One region of the Endozoicomonas sp. ALD068 genome, then DNA from elsewhere that is predicted to be linked to it. Evidence: predicted binding sites of a transcription regulator. Region 1 holds the regulator's gene; each other region holds the start of a gene.
What was found. Region 1 encodes PhoB, which activates phosphate uptake and scavenging genes when phosphate is short. Its sites were predicted from a motif close to TGTCATANNNNTGTCANA; they were not measured.
Positions count from the first base shown of each region.

Region 2: the regulator PhoB is predicted to act here: its motif matches at 2,012-2,029, upstream of ACO6V5_RS20860 (ABC transporter permease subunit).
Region 3: the regulator PhoB is predicted to act here: its motif matches at 2,363-2,380, upstream of phnW (2-aminoethylphosphonate--pyruvate transaminase).
Region 4: the regulator PhoB is predicted to act here: its motif matches at 1,992-2,009, upstream of ACO6V5_RS21785 (PhoX family protein).

Region 1 covers NZ_JBLYNU010000004.1:4,927,213-4,933,284, forward strand. Annotated here, with positions in the region: gene phoR (phosphate regulon sensor histidine kinase PhoR) at 22-1,341, opposite strand; gene phoB (phosphate regulon transcriptional regulator PhoB) at 1,386-2,075, opposite strand; gene ubiA (4-hydroxybenzoate octaprenyltransferase) at 2,405-3,292, opposite strand; gene ACO6V5_RS18025 (chorismate--pyruvate lyase family protein) at 3,507-4,157, opposite strand; gene ACO6V5_RS18030 (TetR/AcrR family transcriptional regulator) at 5,010-5,648, shown strand; gene ACO6V5_RS18035 (8-oxoguanine deaminase) at 5,799-6,072, shown strand, end outside.
Region 2 covers NZ_JBLYNU010000004.1:5,641,053-5,647,124, forward strand. Annotated here, with positions in the region: gene ACO6V5_RS20860 (ABC transporter permease subunit) at 1-1,968, opposite strand, end outside; gene ACO6V5_RS20865 (RING finger protein) at 2,251-4,494, shown strand; gene ACO6V5_RS20870 (hypothetical protein) at 4,701-5,741, opposite strand.
Region 3 covers NZ_JBLYNU010000004.1:4,471,120-4,477,191, forward strand. Annotated here, with positions in the region: gene ACO6V5_RS16125 (YifB family Mg chelatase-like AAA ATPase) at 1-899, shown strand, start outside; gene phnW (2-aminoethylphosphonate--pyruvate transaminase) at 1,015-2,157, opposite strand; gene phnR (phosphonate utilization transcriptional regulator PhnR) at 2,442-3,167, shown strand; gene ACO6V5_RS16140 (phosphonatase-like hydrolase) at 3,267-3,935, shown strand; gene ACO6V5_RS16145 (TIGR03364 family FAD-dependent oxidoreductase) at 3,952-5,085, shown strand; gene ACO6V5_RS16150 (DUF29 domain-containing protein) at 5,384-5,851, shown strand; gene ACO6V5_RS16155 (DUF29 domain-containing protein) at 5,844-6,072, shown strand, end outside.
Region 4 covers NZ_JBLYNU010000004.1:5,851,786-5,857,857, forward strand. Annotated here, with positions in the region: gene rpsF (30S ribosomal protein S6) at 1-156, shown strand, start outside; gene rpsR (30S ribosomal protein S18) at 267-491, shown strand; gene ACO6V5_RS21775 (hypothetical protein) at 528-1,400, shown strand; gene rplI (50S ribosomal protein L9) at 1,432-1,878, shown strand; gene ACO6V5_RS21785 (PhoX family protein) at 2,107-4,155, shown strand; gene ACO6V5_RS21790 (ATP-binding protein) at 4,286-5,524, opposite strand; gene tatC (twin-arginine translocase subunit TatC) at 5,788-6,072, opposite strand, start outside.

The DNA.
Region 1 (6,072 bases):
GCCACCGGCCCTTTTCTGCTTTCATGAGTGTTCCAACTCAAGGCATTTTTCCGGAAAGTGGCAAATAAAGCGGCTGCCTTTTCCTGGGTGACTGCTGATCGTGAGTTTGCCTCCGTGTCTCAGCATGACGTGCTTGACGATAGCCAGGCCAAGCCCCGTTCCCCCGGTATTCTGGCTACGACTTTTATCAATCCGGTAAAAGCGCTCAGTCAACCTCGGAATATGCATTGGATCAATACCGACACCATTGTCTTCTACCATCATATGTCCGCCTTCCCCGTCCTGCCACCAGCGCACAAGTATTTTCCCACCCTCGGGTGTATAGCGCACGGCATTAAAGACCAGATTCGAGAAGGCACTGCGCAACTCATTACTGCTGCCTGCCAAAAAGACATCTTCAGGACAATCCAGAGAAATCTGATGCTGGCTTTCACCACTGAGCGCACATCCGTCTTCAACGATACTGCTGAGCAGGGTTTTAACATGAACCCCATTCTCGTCTGCCTGAGCTTCAGCCGACTCCAGTTTGGACAGCAACAGCAGGTCTGCCACCAGATTCTGCATTCTCAGCGACTGCTCCTGCATCCTGTTCAGTGCTTTTTCCCAAACAGGGGGCAGACCTGAATCCGGGCCCAGACTGTCCAGCATGGTTTCGATGTATCCAGACACAACTGTCAGTGGTGTTCTCAGTTCATGGGAGACATTGGCAACAAAGTCTTTTCTCATGACTTCCAGCTGATTCAAGCGCGTGACATCTCTAACGGTCATGAGACGATTGCCTTTGCCATAAACCGTTATATTAAATTGCAGTTGATGATCAGGGTTGATTGGCGAGGGGATCTCAAGAGCTTTTTGATAACCACCCTGCTCAAAGTAGTCGACAAACCTTGGATCACGTAGCAGATTGGTAATCAACTGCCCCTGATCGTCAGGCGTCTTAAGCCCTATCAAAGTTCCAGCGGCGGGATTCCACCATTCCAGGTTGCTCTGATTATCTATCATTACAACACCGTCGTTCAGCGCAGCAGTTGATTCCTGAACACGTTCAATCACTCCGGCCAGCTTTTGCCGGGAACGACTGTGCTGTTTTTGCAATCGATAGATACCATCAAAAATTTGCCCCCAGAACCCTTTACTCTCAGGAGGCTCTTTGCTCCTGGCCTTGGGGTCATTCAGCCAGTCCAGCAGCTTGAAAAGCTGACGGAAGCTCCAGACAAAATAACCTCCCATGACCACACAGAGTCCTAAAAAAGGCTCTCCAAACAACCAGCCCAGGGAAAACCCGACAATCACGTAGGCGATCATGCGGCTCAGCAAATGGGTTTTTGAAATTGTTGTCATATTACTCCCGGCCAGATAACTGCTGAGCACTGAGCATAAAAGGTTTACACCCTCGTTGAGAAACGATATCCAGTACCACGAACCGTTTGCACAAAGGCTTCGTAGTTATCACCTAAGGCCTTACGCAAGCGTCGAATGTGTACATCAACGGTTCGCTCTTCCACATAAACGTTGCCACCCCAGACCTGATCCAGTAACTGCCCACGGGTATAGGCACGCTCCTGGTGCGTCAGGAAAAACTGCAGCAAACGGTACTCGGTAGGTCCTATTTCAGCAGGTGAGCCATCAATAGAGACTCTGTGGCTGACAGGGTCCAGCTCCAATCCCTTGATGACAATGGGAGACTGGTTATCAAATCCGCCTGTACGACGGAGAACCGCTTTTAAACGAGCAGCCAGCTCGCGGGGAGAAAAAGGCTTGGTGATGTAGTCATCGGCACCGGTTTCAAGTCCCTGGATTTTGTGGTCTTCTTCACCTTTGGCCGTCAACATAACAATGGGTATTTCAGAGGTCAGCTCATTGCGCTTCAGACGACGGGCCAGTTCAATTCCAGAGACATCTGGTAACATCCAGTCCAGCAAGATCAGATCGGGTTTGTTATCCACAATCAGAGAGTGCGCTTCTCTGGCATCTGCTGCCTCAAGACAGTCATACCCTGCCATTTCCAGAGCAACGGTCACCATTTCGCGAATCGGTGCTTCGTCATCTACGATCAGAATGGTCTTTCCTGGCATTAATCTCTACCTGTTATCTGTCGATTCGATTTCGGCGGTGACGTTCTGGCATCTATCAGCTGAAGCTCATTAGGGCTATATCAGGATGGTAGTGTCTCAGGACAGCACCTTTCCTATCGCTCAGGCTGCTTCTCACTACTTTGATCAACCGCACTATACACCGGACATTACACCTTTGAAATGTTACAGGCAGATGACACACTAAAGGCTGATATTGCAGCTTAAAAATAAAAAGATCCCTCAGGGTTTACAGGGTAAGGCTTTTCGCCATTTATCCCCACAGCCACCATAAGTAGCAATACTTACCGGGCTCTAAGCCGGATTGAAGATCAAAGATAACTCAACACGAAACCTGCAAATACAATGGCTCCGGCCCAGTGGTTACTAAGAAACGCCCTGAAGCAGGCTTCACGCTCACGACGACGGGTTAACCATTGCTGGTAAACGAAAAGGGCTGCGACAGCCAACAATGAGAGATAATAGAGAGCACCTAACTCCAGTTGATGGCCTGCCATGGCCAGTGTCATCAGGGTAAGTACCTGCAGGCAACCAACAATCAGGTTATCCATCTCGCCAAATAGAATGGCTGTGGACTTGATACCTACTTTCAGATCATCGTCACGATCCACCATGGCGTATTGAGTATCGTAAGCCACTGTCCAGAAGAGATTGGCCAGAAACATCAGCCAGACGATGTTTCCCAACGAGCCACTCTGAGCCGCAAAAGCCATGGGTATCGACCAGCCAAAAGCAGCCCCCAAAACCACCTGAGGCAGATGAGTGTGTCTTTTGGCAAAAGGGTAAGCCGAGGCCAGCAATAATCCGGCAAAAGAGAGCTGGACGGTAAGAGTATTGGTAAAGAGTACAAGAATGAAAGACAAAAGTACCATACCGGAGAAATAGATCAGCGCTTCTTTTTCCTGAATTTTACCCGTTACCAGCGGTCGATGCTGTGTTCTCTTAACATGGCCGTCCACTTTCCTGTCAGCAAAGTCATTAATAACGCAGCCTGCACTGCGCATCAAAACCACGCCGACCGAAAAAATCACCAGATTCTTCAGACTCGGTACACCTTCTGCCGCCACCCAGAGTGCCCACATAGTAGGCCAGAACAACAGATAAATACCAATAGGCCGGTCCAGCCGGGCCAGCCGTAAGAAATCTTTTAAACGGGGAAATCGTTGCAGAACTACTTCAGTGCCTGCCAATACCGCCATTGGTTTTCTGAATTGCATCATAATATTTAGCTGCTTATCTGCATCTTTATTATCATCGCTGAGATTCTTATTGCTCATCGCCCTGAATCATGACCCGCATCGCCAGTTTATCAGGTCAGGCCAGGTTCTCAATCAGGCCATGACCAGACCGACTGCGGAAATCTCTATATTTCACGAGGTAAGTGCTTCGACAAACAATCATTCTTGTAGAGCTTCAGGGTTCAGGATGCTTCGACATGACTCTGGAGTGCTTCTCTGTCTGTTCAGACAGGTCCGGCAAAAAGATTTCACAAACAGATATAGACTTTTCGTGCAAATAAAATAACGACCGCCTTCCCCAGGCTGTTTCATCAGAGTATTTTTCAACCAGATGAGGATTAAACTGACGAGCCGGCAGTTCCGCTACCTCAAATGGTCCCCGACGCATACCGGGATGATTAAATAAAAACTCCCCCAGGGGCTTAGTGCCCAGTTGCAGCAGCTCTCTGTTCGTGCCAATAAGACTGCTGTGAGGCAATACACTTCGTGCAAACACTCTGGGTCGGCCACCACAGATCAGCAGAACCTCCCTGATAGAAGCCATTTTGCTGCAATGTCTGTTTTCGAATGATCCTGCCAACTCACCAGACGTGGACGTAGCCTTTGACTGTTCATAGTTATTGAGAAACTTTAGCTCCGAACAGGTCGGCATAAAGGTCCCGTGACGAATAACCTGAACCCTGAAGTCGCCGTCAAACTCATGTTTCAAACGCTGAGTCAGGGAACCTCTGTCCAGCAGCCAGTCTCTCCAGGGCTCTGGAATCTGCTGTTTCAAATAATGTCTCGGCTTCCAGGATAAGCCTGAAAAATCAATAAAAGGCACCATCACTCCTGCTGCACAAATCCAATTTTCCAGAACTGCCCCGGGAGGAAACAAGGCAGCTCACCTTGACACTCCCCGCCTTGTCAGGCGAGGCTTCTGACTTCATAAGCTACAGCCAGCCTATAACGACCGGACTTACGCAGAAGCCTCCATCAGCAGCAACCGGGTGCCCCTCGGTTATTTATTGGTCTTTTGTTTGATTTGCCGCTGCCTTAACGGGTCACTCAGGTATGGGTTCATCTGGTTCTTCAAGGGCGGTTGGGCAGTTGGCTCTGCCTTAATTTTTTGTTAACAGTGCTTGGTTTTCATCATCGTGAGTTTCTGCATAGAGACAGACCGACAGTGAATTTAGCCAACTATGCACAAACACGCAAGCATAAGGCTCTTCACCAGCGCGGCCCGACCTACGCGGCCCGACCTACGCGGCCCGACCTTCCCGACTTATATCTCCCTCCGCCCGATTGAGGGTGTCGCAAAACTCCAACAACTCGTTCCCACGCTGGAACCCACAGGGCCTAAAAGCATGGCAACCAGAGTTTTTGCGACACCCTCCAAGGAGCCTGACCGAGAATAGACTGCCCTACTGCGGCGGCAGCAAATTGGTCTGAAAATCCGCTTTTGTTCGTCAAATAGCTCGCTATTCTCCTCACAAAACCGAATTTTCATCCTCAATTTTCTGCCGTCCTCGCTACGGGCGCTATTCTCGGTCAGGCTCCAAGGCGCGGAGTGTCACGGTTTCCTCAATTTCTTTCTGCCTGACTTTAATGGACACGACCGAATTCTTTTCTATGCTTCCTGCCAATGGTATAAATCATCCCCAAGGGATGATCGAAAACTATAAATCAGGATCCGCGCATGGCTGTCGTAAAACGTACGCCCCAAAAGACCGGTCGTATAAGAACCGAGAGAGTTCGGCTGATTTTGAAAGCTGCCGAACAGGAGTTTGCCCGGCATGGATTCGGGGGAGCCACAATCCAGCGTATAGCTGACCTGGCCGATTTACCAAAACCGACTGTCTTGTATTACTTCAGTAACAAGCAGGAAATTTATGACGAAGTTCTTAACAATATTTTGTATCTCTGGAATGACAAACTGAACAGCTTTCATCCGAAAGATGACCCTGCAGAGTCACTTGAACGGTATATCCGCTCAAAAATAGAAGTCTCCAGAAGATACCCCACAGCCAGCCGAATTTTTGCCAGTGAAATCATTCATGGCTGCCAGCAGCTGTCTCCGTCCATGAAGGACTCTACCCAGCAGTGGTTTAAAAACAAAACAGAGATTTTTCAGCACTGGATGGATGAGGGTAAAATGGCCCGGGTAGAGCCCATGCACCTGATTTTTATGATCTGGGGATCGACTCAGCATTACGCTGATTATGAAAAACAGATCTGCCTTATCATGAACAAAAAGAAACTGCCTGCCTCAACCTACGATCAAGCCGCTGACACTATCTGCGACATTGTTCTTCGTGGTTGCGGTCTGAAGGTTTGAGAAACGATAAAAATCTTGTAGAGTCACAAGGTAAAAATGAACCGGGCAGATTAACACGCAAGTCACTGCCATAAACTGCTGTATTGGCGGTCTATGGTATACGGCAGCTTGTTGCACTATCCAGACCGTCCTGCTCATAACAAGAGGCAGATGATGAGAGTCTGGATAAAACATCCCCTGGCTATTTTCACCGCAAACAGTCAGGACGCCGGTAACGGCGTGGTGATTGATGAAAGCTCCGGCAAGATCACAGAGCTGGTTCCCTCGGGACAGTCTCCGAAAGTCTCCTGTGATCAAAGCTATGACGCTTCCGGACAGGTTCTCCTTCCCGGTCTGATCAATACTCATCACCATCTTTATCAGACCCTGACCCGCGCCTTCCCTCCGGCACTGAATAAAAAACTCTTTCCCTGGCTGCAAACGC
Region 2 (6,072 bases), 710 kb from region 1:
CACCCGCATCAAGGTCTGCCAAGGCGTCGCACCCAGTGCCAGAGAGCCATAACTCAGATGTTTGGGAACACTGAAAATGGCATCCTCAGCGATAGAAAAAATGGTGGGGATCACTGCAAAGCCCATTGCCAGTCCCACTACCAGAGCATTGCGCTGATCGTAAGGAATGCCCAGATCAGTGGTCAGCCAGGTTCTCAGGTCACCATCAAAGAAGGTTGCTTCAATGGTACCGTTCAGGTTCATGGCAATAGCACCACTGATCAGTACCACAGGGATGAGCAGGGCTGCTTGCCAACCCTCCGGGACGGCGTGGCGGATTTTACCGGGCATGGAGTCCCAGGCAAAAGCAAAGAGCAATATGCCGATTGGAACAATCAACAAGAGTGCAAATATTCCTGCCAGACTGTTTTCGATCAGGGGGGCCAGCCAGAGACCGGCCAGAAAACCCAGAATGACCGTAGGCAGTGCTTCCATCAACTCAATGACAGGCTTTACTTTACGACGCATGGCTGGCGCCATGAAGTAAGCCGTATAGATGGCTCCGGCTATTGCCAGAGGTGTAGCCAGTAACATGGCGTAAAAGGCGGCCTTGAGAGTGCCGAAGGCCAGAGGGGTCAGGCTCAGCTTTGGCTCAAAGTCATTATTCGATGCAGACGACTGCCAGATATATTCAGGCTTCTCATAACCCTCATACCAGACTCTACCCCAGAGAGCCGACAAGGATACTTCCGGATGTTCATTTTCAACACGCCAGAATTCGGTAGAGCCATTGCTACTCACCAGCATGTAGTTGCTACGGGGGGCAATAACCAGTTGCTCAACAGGACCGTCGGTCAGCTTCTCAGTCAGCAGGGTTCTGTTGGCTGTGGTGTAGAAGATGCCAACATTACCCTTGTCATCGGCTGCCAGAAAGCCCTTGCGGCGATGCTCAGGCACTATCTGCATAATAGGTTCACCGGCCAGCTCGAACTCGCGAATTCTTTGCAGGTGCCACTGGTTTTGTTCATCTCTGACCATGAACCACTGGCTGACCATGCCGGTGTCATCGCCTATCAGCAGAGAAACTCCACCCAACAGGAATGTCATGGTTGTTACTCTGGCCGAGTCGTTAGTCAGGTCAGTCTCTGACACGACGTGAGGCTGATTGATGTTGCTGATATCGATCAGTGTCAGGCCATCAGCACCGGATTGAACAAAAAGCCAGTGCTGATCCGGAGCAATCAGTACATCGTGAACAGGTCCATCCACTTCGGGCAGAGTGACACTCATTTCTTCAAGCGTGACTTCTTCCGTCAGGAAGTTTTCTTCCTTGCTAAAAGCGGTCATATAGAGGCGCTTGTCACCATAACCGGTGAGTAGCAGCTGATCTTCACTATCACTGATACTCAGGTGTGAAACAGCCTCATTATCCGTTATCAGATCAATCGCTTCCTCACCATATGGGTAGGTGACCCTTGGCGTGATCAGCCTCTTGTCATCAGGCCAGGTAATTTGATAGCCGTGCTTGAAAATGATGACCTGACCATTACTCAGACCCGCAGCCAGGAGGTTGCTATCGGATGGATCATTGTTAATTGTGGTGACTGAGGTCCCGGCAGGAAGGGGCAGGGAATAGCGATATTTCTGCCCTCCGGTTCGGGTGGATGAAAAAGTCAGGGCACCGTCGGCAGTGATGGAAAAAGCCAGTTCAGCCTGTTCTTCCATACTCTGATAGAGAGGGCGCTGCTCCCCTGTGATCGTCTGTGTCCAGGTACTGCTTTGTTCAATTTCTGCACTTTTGAATAAAGGCCCAACTTCGTACAGAAGATAGATGAAGATCAGCAGAATGGCGGCAATAACACCGAGGCCACCGACGGCTACACCCCACCGGGTCAGGTGATCTTTGAGAAAGCGAAGTGACTGATGACGTTTATGAGCCGGGGTGTTGTAATCGACACCAGGGCTGTCTTCTATTATTGGTTGGTACATGGCACTGGTCGCAGAGATTATTGAGCGTACCTTAAAAGGTCTGTGTTACAGAAATATGACAGAATTGAAAAAAATGGGAGTTGAGTACTCAAGCCGCCACTCTCAGTATCTTGGAACAGTATACCCGGTATTGAGCGATAGATAGCCGTGACCGGACACGCTGTCTGAAAAACACCGCAGCCAAACCGCACTCTATTCAGTATCAGCTACACTGAGGCTCCAGCTGAAGAAAAGCGAAAATTTGTGTGCAACTTAAAACCGTTTTCTTTCATATTTACATTCTTGATCTCTCTGGCAGCCAGTGGATTTGCTGCTGACAACTCTCAAGGACTTCTTATTGGTATTCCCGCAACGCAAGAAGGAAAGGCAAAGCAATGGTTTGATGCGCCCTCACAAGCAAGGTCAACTGATGACGTTAAAGTTGCCCTCCTGTCATCTCTGTGGCAGTGGCTAATCTCTTCGGAGAATGTTAGTGAGAAAAGAGAGAAAAACAGCACAGGCTTTGCACTGCCGGAATGGCCCACATCAACACCTGAATCCGCCTTGCGATTATCAGGAGGCAGATTTCCACCCGACCCACCACCTCCACCATTTATGCCGGGTATTCCTGGCAAGGGATTGTTTAATAGGCCTGACTGTCAGTTTGACTACCTGTCAGCTCTGTTCAGGATCGGGCAGTGGTTGAAACAATGGTTTTATGATGGATATCGCAGCACTCCCGGTCAATCCGGACAATTCGTCAGTGACAAAGATTTATCTGCGGCTTTGGCAGAGATTACACAGAAGAGGGCGTTCAACAGTTCGTCATTCCGTCAGGCGCCGTTAGATGCTTCAGAACTGCTTGCTCAACTATCGGGGAAAGGTTTGTCTGGTCACAGGCAGGTACATCAGCCAGAAACAGTTATGTTGTATCCCGTTTTTATGCTGCCTCAATCTGATTTGGATGACTTTGAAGAAGCGCAGGGGGTTGAATATGTTGGGGAAACTTGCAGAGCATGCCGGAATAACCTTGAAGAATCTGATGACGTGGTGAAGACGTCATGCTTGCATTTGTTCCATATGGACTGCCTGAAACGGTGTCTAACAAAAGAAATTAACATTAAAGGCTACCATTTCTGTCCATATTGTCGGCAGGATCAGAGTGCTCTGGGTGACTTTCTGATCCAGAAAGAAATGCAAGAGGTGGCTCATATTGTGAAGGAAATGCTTTTAGAAAGAGGGACCTGGCCTGAAAATGACAGGTATATCTATGAAAGGCTGATTCGTGCAGGAGCTAGCAGTGACCCGGCCATCACTGAGCAGATACAGGCACTTTGGCCATTAGTTAACTTTTACTCTGTGCAGCATCTGGTGTCACAAGTGCAGTCAGGAAGAGCGACCTGGCCTGACAATGATGGGCATATCTTTTTAGAATTGAGAATGGCAAAAGGTATCGATGATCCGGAAATTGCTGAGCAGGTGCGGGTACTTTGGCCTTCAGTTTGTTTGTACTCCCTGCAAAATCTGATCTCACAAATAGAAGCAGGGAGAAAGACCTGGCCTGACGATGAGCGTGATATCGCTCTGAGGTTGAGAATGGCACTGGACAGTAATGTTCCGGCCATTGTTAAGCAGGCACGGGCACTTAAGCCGACCATTTTTCTTTACTCTGTGCAGCATCTGGTGTTACTAATGCAAGCAGGAAAAGGTGTCTGGCCAGACGATGACCGTGGTGTCTTCGAAATGTTGAATGTTGCCTTATTTGGTACTGATGACCATTTCTTAGCAGGCTTGAGTGTTGGGTTAAATGTTGGGTTATATGGTACTGATGGAACCATCGCTGAAGCATGGAGGGATGGTGATAACCTAGCCACTTTTGAGCAGGCAAGTGCACTTTATCCATTGGTGAATTTGTACTCTGCGCAGCATCTGATGTCACAAGTGCAGGCTGGGAAAAGGAGTTGGCCCGGAAGTGATCTCCTGGGGTCGTTGCGGGGATTAGTAAATAGCCCTGATCCAGCCATTGCTGAGCAGGCACGGGCTATTTATCCATTAGCTAATTTGTACGCTTTACAATATCAGGTGTCACAAATGCGGGCAGGGAGAGAGACCTGGCCAAATAATGACTGGCATATCCATGAAAAGTTGAGTATTGCAAAAACTAGCAATGATCTGGCTGTTGCTGAGCAGGCAGAAGCACTTGAGCCATTGGTTAATTTTTACTCTGTCAGGAATCTGTTGTCGCTGAGGCAGGCTTGGGGTGATATCTGGCCTGATGACGACAGTGATATCTATACAAGGTTGAGAAGTGCACAAGGAAGCGATGATCCGGCCATTGCTGAGCAGGCACGGGCACTTGAGCCAGTCGTTAATTTTTGCTCCGTGCAGAACCTGGTGTCACGAATGCAGAGAGGATTAAGGATCAGCTGGCCTGAAGATGATAATAGTGTCTATTTAAAGTTGAGTAGTGCAGAAAAATGCACTGATCCGGCCATTGCTCAGCAGGCGAGGGCACTTAAACCATTAGTTGATCAATATAAGAGATAAGTCGTCAGGGAATTGATTCCGGGCTGCTTTTTCAGCGAGACCTCTCTGCTTCAATTTGGTTATCAGTGGGTAACGATTCTCTACGAGTGTACACAGATTGTACCCATGAGGAAAAGTCGTTGTAACCGAAAGCTTTGAACCTCAGCCTTCTGGCAAGTTCAGTCTGTCTGCTCAGGTCTTAGAGTTTTGTGACGACCAATGTCGTACTACTCTTCATAGGGATCGACATCCATATCGGAATCAACATCCCACCCTGCTCCATAGGTGTCGCTGGAATATTCCAGGGTGCCCGCAGGCTCCGTTGAATGATTATTTATTAGCGAAGATTGCGAAATTGGGAATAACCCGGCTATTAGGGCGTCAAAAAACGAATGTCCACCAGCTTGTGGCTGAAAGGTTTGTGATTCTGTCATCCCGTGATGAGTTTGGTTCGCCGAACTTACTTCGGATTTCAGCGACTCTTCAGTTGATCCACCACCGTCGTATTGTCCGAGTCTGCAAAAGCCATTGCAGGAATCGAAGGAACAATTAAAACTCATAGTATGGTTCCCAAGCTCCCTAAGATAACCATCAATGTCGCTTACCATAACGCCGTATGGCCGAAATCGCTCAAGGGGGAACTCTGTGGCAAGTGAACGTGTCCAGACGATTTTCACCATAGGTTCAGGCCAAGTCGCGGGGTCAGGACCAGCCAAAAGATGGCTGATTGATGCTGAGTTTTCTGGTTCGCGAAATGCAATTCTTGGAATGTGAATACCCAAAGAACGACCGGTTCCCAGCTTATCTCTTTGCGTTTCCGTCGTGTCATGATGAGTGTGGCCCGTCGAACTTCTTTCAAAACCCTGTGACAGGAATCGACAAACACCATGACAGGAATCGACGAAACAATTTAAACCCAAAGTATGTCGGGATTGTTTGGGGTCCTGGTGACCGCCCCCAGAGCCGGAAGACATGAGGCTGGAGAAAGCAGCTGTATGATGGGGAATTATTCCTGAGGCTTGCGATTGAGATGGCTGGCTTTGTGGCTGACTTTGTGGTTGGTTTTGTTGCCCGTAGTGTCCTCGGCCATACATAAGCAAGCCGAAAGCAGCTATTGCCTCTACTACGGATATCCATGAATAAGGTTTGGCGCCCAGAGGGGTGTTGCCGAACTCGACAATAAAATGTCTTTCTGATGATTCGGCGTGACAGGTAACAGTCAGCCACGCCAGCAATAACAGCAATGACGAAGAGAGTGTTTTTTTCAAAACTTAATCCTTACATCTGTTTTGTGTTTTTCCTGAAGGGGAAATTTAGAACAAGAGATTGATAGATCAAGAAAAAAAGCATTTTTCAATATCTCAGGCAGGTGTGCCCGCACTATGAGCTACACTCAGGCTCCGACTGAAGAAAAGCGAAAGTTTGTGTGCGACTTAAAACCATTTTCTTTTGTAAGTTCTTGATCTCTCTGGCAGTCATTGGATTTGCTGCTGACAACTCTCAAGGACTTCTGCTCGTCGTCGTAAATGGGACGTCTGATCAAGAGGCTTATCTGATATCCGATTTTGTCTGCTTTGTGCCTGAAGGCTCTCTGCTCTT
Region 3 (6,072 bases), 460 kb from region 1:
TGACGGCGGCCGCTGGTGCTCACCATCTGATTTTCTACGGTCCTCCGGGAACCGGCAAAACCATGCTGGCCAGTCGCCTGCCCGGGATTCTTCCCGAGATGAATGACCAGGAAGCTCTGGAAGTGGCCGCCATACATACTTTGTCTTCCTACAGCCAGCCCCCTTCATGGAAGCAGCGACCCTTTCGCAACCCCCATCATACCGCTTCAGCCGTCGCCCTGGTGGGTGGTGGCAGTCAGCCCCGACCAGGAGAGATTTCCTTTGCTCACAATGGTGTCCTGTTTCTGGATGAACTGCCGGAGTTTCAAAAGGTAGCCCTGGAAGTACTGAGAGAGCCCCTGGAAACCCGGGAAGTGGTTATTTCCCGAGCCAAAGGTCAGGCCAGCTTCCCTGCCGGCTTTCAGTTGATTGCCGCCATGAACCCCTGCCCCTGCGGATATCTTGGAGACCCACAGAAAGCCTGCCAGTGTTCTGCCGAGCAGGTCAGACGTTATAAACGAAAACTGTCAGGTCCTTTACTGGATCGCATTGATTTACAGATAGAGGTTTCCAGTCAGAAAACGGAGCGACTTTTTGAAAACCCGCCCGAAGATGAAAACCTGTCAACTGAAAAAATACGTCAACAGGTGATTCAGGCAAGGTCTATCCAGCAGCACAGGCAGGGGAAACCCAACGCCCGATTGTCTGCCAGCGAGATGGATGAATACTGTTCACTGAATAAGCAAGAACAGGATTTTATGACCCGGCTGTGTGACAAACTGGGTTACTCAGCCAGAGCCGTACACCGAATACTGAGAGTGGCCCGAACTCTGGCGGATATTGATGAGGACAAAGACATTCAACAGAAGCATCTTGCTGAAGCGGTGCATTACAGAAAGCTGGATCGTGAACCAGGTTAACCGATAACCTCTCTTTGTTATGAAGCTGTTTTTTCAATCTCTGGCTATCAGCTCAGCGGCTCAGGCAGATCATCTATCAGTCAGCGCTTACTTTCAGGTTCACACCCTGACAGTATTACTGTTCCTGCCAGTACATGCTTTCGGAAACGGCTTTAATCAATCGGCTGATGTCTTCCGGATACACTTCCCCGATATTGCCAATTCTGAAACAGTCAGCATCAGAGACTTTACCGGGATAAATGACGAAACCTTTCCCTTTCAGCTGCTCATAAAAGCGGAGGAATTCATAATCGGGGTGCTCGGGGGAGTAAAATGAAGTTATAAACGGAGAGTGCAGTTCAGTGTCTAACAGGCACCGGAAGCCCAGCTCACTCATACCCTGGACGAGCAAACGCTGATTGCTGGCGTAGCGCTTGTGACGGGCAGCAATGCCCCCCTCTTCAATCAACTCTGCCAGGGCTTGATGGAAAGCCCTTACGGTGTGGGTGGGAGAAGTAAAACGCCACTTACCGTGATTCTTTTCCATGCATTGCCACTGATCATAGAGGTCCAGAGACAGAGAGCGGGCCAGGCCTTTGCATTGGGACAAAAGAGTACGACGAGCTATAACAAAGCCAAAACCGGGTACGCCCTGAATACACTTGTTGGCAGAGCTGATCAGAAAATCAATACCCAGCCCGGCAAGGTCAATCGGCACACCGCCGAAGCTGCTCATGGCATCAACAATCAGAATACAGTCGTGTTTCTTCACCACCTGTGCGACTGCTTCAACAGGGTTCAGCATGCCTGTTGTGGTTTCACAATGAACAATGGCGACATGAGTGATGGCTTTATCTTCAGAGAGTACCTGATCAATTTCCCCCGGCGTCGGCGGATTAATCTCACCACAATTCAGAACACTGTGGGGAATATTCAGATACTCGGCAATCTGGGCAATACGGGCACCGTAAGCCCCATTGTTAATGACCAGTAATTTCCCTTCATCAGAGATAACCGACCCGACGGTTGCTTCTACCGAAGCAGTACCACTACCCTGCATGAGAACGGCGGTGTAGTCATCAGTATCCGAGGCCAGTTTAATCAGCTGACTGCGGATCTCTTCAACCACGCCAAGGTTGTAATCATCGTCCCAGGTACACCAGTCACGCAGCATCGCTTCTCGGACACTGGCAGAGGTTGAGAGGGGTCCCGGAGTCAACAGAAGATAAGGATTTTCCAGGCTCTTTTCTTTCACAGTGGGCACTTCTTTTGTAGACATGACTTTAATGAGACACCTGTAGAAACAGAAATTTCAATCGTCTGGTATATACCAATTGGTACAAAATCATGATGGAGACACTTTTTTCTGTAAATACCCAGCGACCACTCTTCATAAAAATTTCACATTCATACCAGTCTGGAAACAACAGCTAAAAGAGCTCCCCCCAACGTCAGTCAAGCAAATAGTTAATTGTCATAAAAGCGATCATTTAATTGTCATAAAAGTCGTTTAGTATGGTCTATACCAGTTGAAAATCCATTGACCCTTAGAGAATAGTATTTATGGGACAGGGAAAAAATCAGTATCAAATCATTCGCACGGCCCTGAACGAGCAGATAGAAAGCGGGGCATTAAAACCGGGAAGCAAGCTACCCTCGGAGCGATTGCTGAGTGAAAAATTCGGTACCACCCGCATTACTCTCAGAGAGTCATTGTCATCACTGGAAGCCGACGGACTGGTCTATCGAGAAGATCGCAGAGGCTGGTTTGTTTCTCCGCAAAGAGTGACCTATGACCCTACGGTGAATGCTAACTTTCATACCATCGTTACCCGCCAGGGCAGAGTACCCGGTACCCGGATGATCCATGCTGAACGGGTACCAGCACCGCCCAGGGTTCAAAAGCTACTTCAGATCCCAGCTCTGACCCCTGTGTATCGGCTGCAACGCCTTCGTTCAGTGGATGGGCGAAATGTCCTCTACGTTGAAAATTACATGAACCCTGCCTACTTCCCGGATCTGCTCAAGCATGATCTGTCTCGATCACTCTCCGATATCTATCAGGAGCATTATAACCGCCAGTATGCCCGGGTCAGTTTCAGGTTGTACCCGGTAGGCCTGAATGCCGAGGCTTCTTTGCACCTCAAGGTCACCACGGGCAGTTCCGGTTTGTTGGTTGAGCGAACAAACTACGATCAATCGAATGTCTTGATTGACTGTGACTTTGAGTATTGGCGGCAGGATGCGGTGGTTATAGCCGCTGACACCACTGTGAGCCCCATGACTTGAGAGTCATTAATACCTGCTGGTGCCAATGGTATGAGCCATTTTCTTACTGAACGTCCAAACCCTTTAATTTCCGAATCTGAAAAATGAGAAGAGGTCACAATGAACAAAATTCAACTCGCGGTTTTTGATATGGCTGGTACCACGGTCAATGAACACAACGTCGTTTACAAAACCGTTCAGAAGAGTCTTGTCGACGCAGGCTACGATTTCACTCTGGACGAAGTCCTTGAGCATGGCGCAGGCAAAGAGAAGCATCAGGCCATAAAAGATACCCTGTCGTCCAAAGGCTTTGACCACTCGGACTCGGAACAAATCTTCCAGTCCTTTAAAAAACAACTGACACGGGCCTATGAAGAACTGGCAGTCACCTCTTTTGACGGCGTCCCCGAACTTTTGAAAGAGCTGCGGGCAAGAGGCATCAAGGTCGCACTCAACACCGGCTATAGCCGACAGGTAGCAACAGGCCTGCTGAAAAAGATGAACTGGCTGCCCGGGGTCGAATTCGACACCCTGATCACTGCGGATGATGTAACAAACGGCAGACCAGCACCGGACATGATTGAGCTGGCCATGGAGAAAACCGGTATTCACGACAGTTCACAGGTACTTAAAGCCGGAGATTCAGCCATTGACATCGAGGAAGGAAAAAACGCCCACTGCGGTATCACGGTTGGCGTGACTACAGGCGCCCAGACCCGGGAGCAACTGGCAACAGCCGCTCCAACGCTGGTGCTCGACAGCCTGGCCGATATCCTTAAGCACATTTGAACACAGGGAGACACCTTTGAAATACGATTTAATGGTTGTCGGTGCAGGTATTCTTGGCACTTTTCACGCCTTCGCTGCTGCGAAGCGGGGGTATAAGGTACTGCTGGTTGAAAAAGACAGTCAACCGGTACAGGCCACCGTCAGAAACTTTGGCATGGTTGTTCCATCCGGCATGACAGCAGACCTGCTGCCGACCGCCCTGGACTCTCTGAGCATTTATCAGACCCTGCAAGATCAGTTTGATATTTCAGCCCGAAGAAATGGCAGCTGGTATATAGCCTCCGATGACCAGGAGTTGGCCATGTTGCAGGAGCTACACCAACGAAATCAGCAAACGGGCTACCCTTCATCGCTGCAAAGTATAGACGAGGTTATACGTGCCAATCCTGCCGTCAAGAAAAGTTATGCAAAAGGTGCCTTGTACTTCCCGGAGGAATTCAGTGTTAACCCCCTGCAACTGATTTACCGCATCATTGAGTTTATTCAGCAGGAATACACCGTTGAATACCGACCCAACACCCAAATCATCAGCATGGAAACCGGGCAGGATGAAGTCATCAGTATGGATTCAGCTGGTGAGCAATACCGGGCTTCAAAAGCGATAGTCTGTAACGGGCATGATTTCAAAACCCTGTTTCCATCACGCTTTCTCAACAGTGATATTGAGCTGGTCAAGCTCCAAATGATGCGTACCAAACCACTGAAGAGCGTCAGTCTCAATGGCAATTTGCTTTCGGGCAGGACTATCAGACGCTATGAGAGCTTTCGCAACTTGCCTTCCTGGAGTGCCGGAGAAAAAGACCCAGAGCTGGATAAGTACGGGATACATATTCTGTTCAAACAGGAGCTTGACGGGTCCATCATCATTGGCGACTCACACGAGTACGCCGATGCCCGCGAGGCAGAGAAACTCTCCTTCACAATGAATCAATCCATCAATGAACGGATGCTGACAGAAGCCAGAAACATTGTTGAGCTTCCTTGCTGGGATATCGCGGAATATTGGGCAGGTTATTATTGCCAGAGTAAAACCGATCACTACTACCAGGATCATATAGACGACAAAATTCATTTTCTCACGGCCATCGGTGGCAAGGGCATGACCCTGGCTCCCGGCATTGCAGAAAAGAATATTGAAAACATCCTTTGACATCCTCCCTGTCGTAAAGAGGGTGTCGCACAACTCCAAAAACTCGTTCCCGTGCTGGTCCGTGGGAACCAGAGTTTTGCGACACCCTATTAAAGTACGGGGTTTTACGCTCATTCGATAAATCTTTCAGCAAACCCATCATTTCTTTGTGATATTGACGGTTCTCCCTGGCATCAATGACCAAATTGACCAGCCCAAAACCACGGGCAAAGCCCCGGCAAAAGCATCTGTGCTTTAGCAATTCATTTTGATTCCCCTATGTTATTTGCCTACAGTGGTAGGGCAATGGAGGTGATTTATGGAAAACTTGTATGACACTGATTTCTACACATGGTCTTATCGACAAGCCGAGCTTATCAGGCAAGGCCGTTTCGATGAACTTGATATGGACAACCTGGTCGAGGAAGTTGAGGACATGGGTAGAGCCCGTTATCGTTCAGTACAGAGCCGTTTGTCTCAATTACTCATGCACTCGCTTAAATGGCAGATGCAGCGTAAAAAAAATGATTTGCATGAGATGGATCAATGGTTCCGAAGCTGGTCAACCAGTATCAGTAAACAACGTATTGCCATTGAGCATGAGCTTGAAGAAAATCCCGCTCTCAATAGTAAACTGGACGAGATTTTGCCAAAAGCCTATCAGTACGCCCGAAAGCTTGCTGCCAACGAGATGCAGTGCAGACCCGACGCTTTCCCGTCTGAGTGCCCATGGACCTATGACGAAATCATGGAAGATGGCTGGCTGCCGGAGGCTGATGATGACTGATTTATACAAAACCGACTACACCGCCTGGCTAAGCCAGCAACGGGAGCTGCTGGCTCAGCGACAATTTCACAAACTCGACATTGACAATCTGTTGGAGGCGATGGAGTACGAAATGGGCAGTACCAGAGATACTCTTGAGTCTCATTTATCGGTATTGGTTTTACATCTTCTCAAATACGATTATCAGAAACGGATTCTGAAAGATTTGTGGGTAGAGGATA
Region 4 (6,072 bases), 920 kb from region 1:
GTGATCCGTCGTGATGAGGCCGTTTCCGAGCCATCCATCATGATGCAGGCTGAAGAGAAACGTGAACGCCGTGACGATCGTCGTGAAGATCGTCGTGAAGAGCGTCGTGAAGAAGCTGCTGAAGCTCCGGAAGCTGCTGAAGAAGCTGCCGAGTAAGTCGTCCTTGATACTGCTTTAGCTCAAGGCTGTTTTAGCTCAAGGCTGTTTCAGCCCAGGCTGGCAGGATTAAGAACATCACCATTTGTTGAATTCAAGGAGACGTTGCAATGGCACGTTTTTTCCGCCGCAGAAAGTTCTGCCGTTTCACCGCTGAGGGCGTGAAAGAGATCGATTACAAAGATCTGAACACCCTGAAAGCTTATGTTTCTGAAACTGGCAAGATTGTACCAAGCCGTATCACCGGTACCAAAGCCCGTTATCAGCGTCAGCTGGCGACAGCTATCAAGCGTGCGCGTTACATCGCACTGCTGCCATATACTGATCGTCACTGATCAGTCGGCAAACTCTGGAACTGAAGGTATTGCTTGATGCGTAAACTGGCGGAACTGGCAATGAAAAGCCCGAAACATTCCTTGTTTCTGGCGGTCATATTTGCCTGTATTCCCATGCTTTTCTGGTTGAGTGCGGCTATTGTATCTCTGGTGATACTGCGTCGCGGCATTGACCACGGACTGAAAGTCCTGATTTGGGCTTTGTTACCCGGAATAGCCTGGGCCGCCTTTGGTCAATACAGCGTATTGATCGGGTTGGCAACCACAGCGTTGCTGGCTTGCGTCCTGCGCCAGACTGTCTCATGGCCGAAAACCCTGTTGGCTGTTGTGCCGCTGGGAGGCCTCGTGGCTTTTGCCATGTACCAGATATCACCGCAGATGATCAGCGTCATGGCTGGCACTGTGATGGAGTTTCTGAAAAAGAGTCTCCAGGGCAGTAGCAGTCTAGAGGCTCTGCAACCGGGTGAACATCTGAGACAGGTCCTGGAGTACGGCGTAGCGGGTGCTCTGGCCTGGGTGCACATACTGTTTTGTGTCCTGGCTTTGATGCTGGCGCGCTCCTGGCAGGCCGATCTCTATAACCCCGGAGGATTCGGTGAAGAATTCCGCAAGGTGCGGTTACCCGCAGCTGTCGGGGTAGGTCTACTGACCATCACTTTGATGGGTTCAGCACTGTCACCTGTGATGACTGCCCTGGTACCCATCGCATCGTTGCCACTGTTTATTGCAGGTCTGGCGCTGGTCCATGGGCTGGTAAAACTGCGTCAACGGGGCAGCTTCTGGTTGATTGGACTGTATATGCTGTTGATCACCCTTACGCAACTGGCATACCCGGTTATTGTTTTGACTGCTTGTCTTGACAGTCTGTTTGATTTTCGCAACCGCGTGAGTAAGCAGATTCAGGGCTGACAGGCACTAGGTATAAGGTAAGAGGCTAGCGATGGACGTTATCCTGCTTGAGAGAGTTGCCAACCTTGGCAACCTGGGCGACAAGGTAACCGTTAAAGCCGGTTACGGTCGTAACTTTCTGATTCCTTTCAGCAAGGCTGTGCCTGCTACCAAGGAAAATGTTGAAGCTTTTGAAGCTCGTCGCGCCGAGCTGGAAAAGGCTGCTAACGAAAAGCTGGCTGCTGCCCAAAAGCGTGCAGCTGAAATGGCTGAAATCGAACTGACCCTGACCGCCAAAGCGGGCGACGAAGGCAAGCTGTTCGGTTCTATCGGCTCACGTGATCTGGCTGAAGCCATCACTGGTGCTGGCGTTGAAGTAGCCAAGAGCGAAATTCGCATGGGCGAAGGTCCCATTCGCGCTACTGGCGAATACGACATCGCCATCCAGCTGCACACCGACGTTGCAGCGACTATCAAGGTATTCGTTGAAGCTGAATAAGTTCGGTTGTAACCACGCCTGATAGAAAAATACCCGTGGGCTTAGGTCCACGGGTATTTTTTTATGTGCCTTTTGTCCTGCCTCTTCATTCGCCGTCATTTCAGTCAAAAGATTGTTTTAAATCTGTCATCTTAAATACATTTCACTGTAATTCTTGTGTCGTTTAATGAGCCTGCTTTAGAGGATATTACACAACAAATAAAGCTGGCTTGAACGAGTAGATATTACATGAGCAAATATACTTTTGATCCGACGGTGTATAACTCCAGTGATAACAGGCCGATCTCGGCAGTGCTGGAAAAAGAACTCTCCCGCCGCAGTGTTCTGAAACGTGGGGGTGCACTGGCAGCATTTAGTGCACTGGCCAGCTTTGGTTTAACGGGCTGTAACGATGACGACTCTGACGATGTTTTTTCATCAGAGCTCTCTCTTGGCTTTGACTCTATTTCCGGCTCCAAGACCGATGCTGTGTCTGTACCTGCTGGCTACTCCGCTCAGGTTCTGGCGCCGTGGGGAACGCCATTGAATGATTTAGCGGCAGAGTGGAAAGATGATGGCACCAACAGTTCCACCGATCAGGCGAATGCTACTGGCATGATGCATGATGGGATGCATTTCTTCCCCCTTGAAGGCAACAGTACTGAAGGTCTGCTGTGTATAAACCATGAGTTTATTGATCAGACGCGACTGCATCCGAATGGGGCAACTGACAATAATGGTGTACGTCCTGCTGAGGAAGTTCGTAAAGAAATTAACGCTCATGGTGTTTCAGTGGTTCACATCAAACTGACTGATGGCGTCTGGGATGTGGTTAAAAACAGCAACTACAACAAGCGTTACACTGCAGGCTCTGAAATGGATCTGACCGGGCCGGTGGCAGACAGTGATCTGCTGATTACCAAATACACGGATGAAAAAGGGAATAAAGCCCTTGCCCGGGGCACCAACAATAACTGTGGTAATGGTCACACTCCCTGGGGGACTTATCTGACCTGTGAAGAAAACTGGCCTGGCTATTTTACCCGTTCCGATGACCCGTCTAACTGGACTGAAGAACAAATACGTCTGGGTATCAGTTCCAGGGGGACCCGTTATGATTGGGATACTGCTCTATCTTCTGACGAAAACGAAACCGGCGAGTTTGCCCGTTTTGATGTAACTCCGGGCTCCGGAGATGAGACTGAGGATTTCCGTAACGAAGCTAATGGTCACGGATACATTGTAGAAATAGACCCCTATAGTCCACAGGCTAAAGCGATTAAACGGACGGCTCTGGGTCGCTTCCGTCACGAAGACTGCTCATTTGGCAAACTGGAAGAAGGTCAGCCCGTTGTTTTCTATTCTGGCCATGACAGCCGGTTTGAGTACATCTACAAGTTTGTTTCCAAAGAGCTCTGGGACGCGGCAGATGCTGACTCTGAAGATCGTCTCGCCACCGGTGCAAAGTACATGGATGAAGGTACTTTGTATGCCGCTCGCTTCGATGAGGAAGGTCAGGGTGTGTGGTTGCCCCTGACTCCCGATGCCACCACTAAAGACGGTGGAAGGTTAGGTGATATCTCAGGATTCACGACTCAGGCTGAAATTATCCTGAACACGCCGGGTGCAGCTGATCTGGTAGGCGCTACCCCCATGGACCGCCCCGAATGGACTGCGGTAGATCCGAAAACCGGCTCTGTTTATGTGACACTGACAAACAACACTGATCGTGATAACCAGGACGGCAATTCTGATACCGACACCAACGTGGCCAACCCTCGTGAAGGAAATGAGTATGGCCATATTATTCGCTGGAATGAAGGGGCTGATCCAAGCCAGTTTACCTGGGAGTTCTTCCTGTTCGGCTCTTTTGCATCAGAAAGTGCCCTGGTGAATCTCTCTGGATTGAATGAAGCCAATGAATTTGGCAGCCCGGATGGTCTGGCATTTGATGACCGTGGTTTGTTGTGGATTCAAACAGATGGTGGTGTCAATGAAAACACCAATGACCAGATGCTGGCCATTATTCCATCTGAGCTAAGCAGCACTGAGGACTCGTTAGCCGTTAACGCCAACAACCAGGAGCAACTGAAGCGTTTCTTTGTGGGGCCAAATGGTTGTGAGGTGACTGGTCTTGCGTTTACATCGGATCACCAGAGCTTCTTCCTGAATATCCAGCATCCATCGAACTGGCCTGCCGCCGGGTCAACCGATGCAAAGGATGAGAGTGGTGCTAACAGGGCACGTTCTGCCACGGTGGTTGTTATGAAAGACGGTGGTGGTGAAGTGGGGGTTTAATAGCCGTCACCTGACTGCCAATTTGACAAAGCCGATGATTGGAATGCTCATCGGCTTTTTTTTGTGAAAAACATTTTGTTATGTCGTTTTCCATTGGCTGGTGGCGGAACAAAACCAGCTGATCAGGTACTTATATATCATTGCGCCAGAGCCAATCCAGTGGCACCGCCATGCAGTTTTTTGTCTTCAGTGGTAGTGCATTGTTACCGCAATATATCAACACGCCACCTTTAAAGTGGTTGTCGGCCTGGTCAGCAAGTCGCCTTAAGCCTTCTCCGTCTTTTTCCTGAATACTGATAGCTTTTTTAATTTCTACACCGTAGATATCACGATTATGTTCGATGACCAAGTCCACCTCCACCTGATCTTTATCCCGGTAATAACTGAGGTGGACAGGGTCATCCAGCCATTCGGTCAGAGCTCTTATCTGCTGTATTACAAAACTCTCCAGAATGGGACCGAAGGGGGTCGAATAGTGCTGCCATTCTTCAGCTTTCAGTCGATTCAGCCTGCTTGCCAACCCACTGTCTGCGATATGAATTTTAGGTGCTTTTATCAGGCGTTTGGCAGCATTATTATGCCATGCTGGCAAACGGTTGAAGAGAAACAGGTGTTCCAGAATACTGATGTATTTATCGGTGGTCTCGCGTCGTATTTTCAGGTCAGTGGCGATGCTACTGGTATTGAGCAGATTGCCAGTACGAAGAGATAGCAGCTCAGCCAGCTTAAGCATTTCATCTTCGTCACGGATGTTGGCAATATCCCGAATATCATTTTGAATAATGGTCTGAAGATACTGATTAAACCATTGTCGTGCACGATGGGGTGTGCGGGTGTTGGGCTCAGGAAAGCCGCCCCGACAAACCCGTTCAGCGATACCATGAATTTCTTTTTGCTCACCTTTGATAGAGGCAGACAGGGCTTGTGTGAAGAGTCGTTGTAAAAAGATGGGAGGAGTTGATTCTTTTTCCGCTTCTGTCAGTGGATGCAGATGCAAAATTTCAATACGCCCAGCAAGCGATTCTTTGACTCTGGGCAATAACATCAAGTTGGCTGAGCCTGTCAGCAGAAAGCGGCCAGGTTTGCGATTGCGATCAACTTCAGCCTTGATGGCAAAGAGCAGCTCTGGAACCCGTTGGACTTCATCCAATGTCACGTATTCAGGCAGGTTCTGTACAAATCCAGCTGGGTCGTCTTTGGCGGCTTGCAATACAGAAGCATCATCAAAGGTCAGGTAAACTCGCTCAGAGGAAAGCTTCCGACAAAGAGTTGATTTGCCCACCTGACGAGCCCCGAGCAGGCAGACTACAGGAGTATCCTGCAAGGCCTCTTCTATTTTTGGTTGTAAGTAGCGTGGGAAATTTGGCATCAGAAGGTGCTTCAAGTTTCGGCTAATTGTCTATTACTCTAGCGTCTATTTGACGGTTTATAAAGCGTCTAATTGCCTATTTAGCTTCCGGCCAAATGTCGGTTTATTTCTTTTTCTACTTTTTTATATAATAAAAACAAGTAGTTATCTCGGTCTTTTGGTAGCTTAAGTATATGGCTTTTTGCAGGCCGAAAATGGCGTGCTATTGCTTTAAATCTTGCCAGGCTTTCCCGATAAATACGGACCTTGGCGCAGGGTCGTTCTCAAGAAGACTTTTTCATAAAAGGCGTCATCCTGGCAAACAAAAGTCCAAGTTCAAACAACATCCACATAGGTCCAGCCAGCAGGCTCTGGGAGATAACGTCGGGTGGTGTCAGAAGCATACCGATCACAAAACAGCCCACCACGATATAAGGACGTTTCCTGGAGAGGGATTCAACGGTGCTCATGCCAGACCAGATCAGTAACAGCGTTGCGACAGGGATTTCGAAGGCCAGCCCGAAGGCAAAAAACAGTTTAAGAATAAAGTTCAGGTAGCTACTGATGTC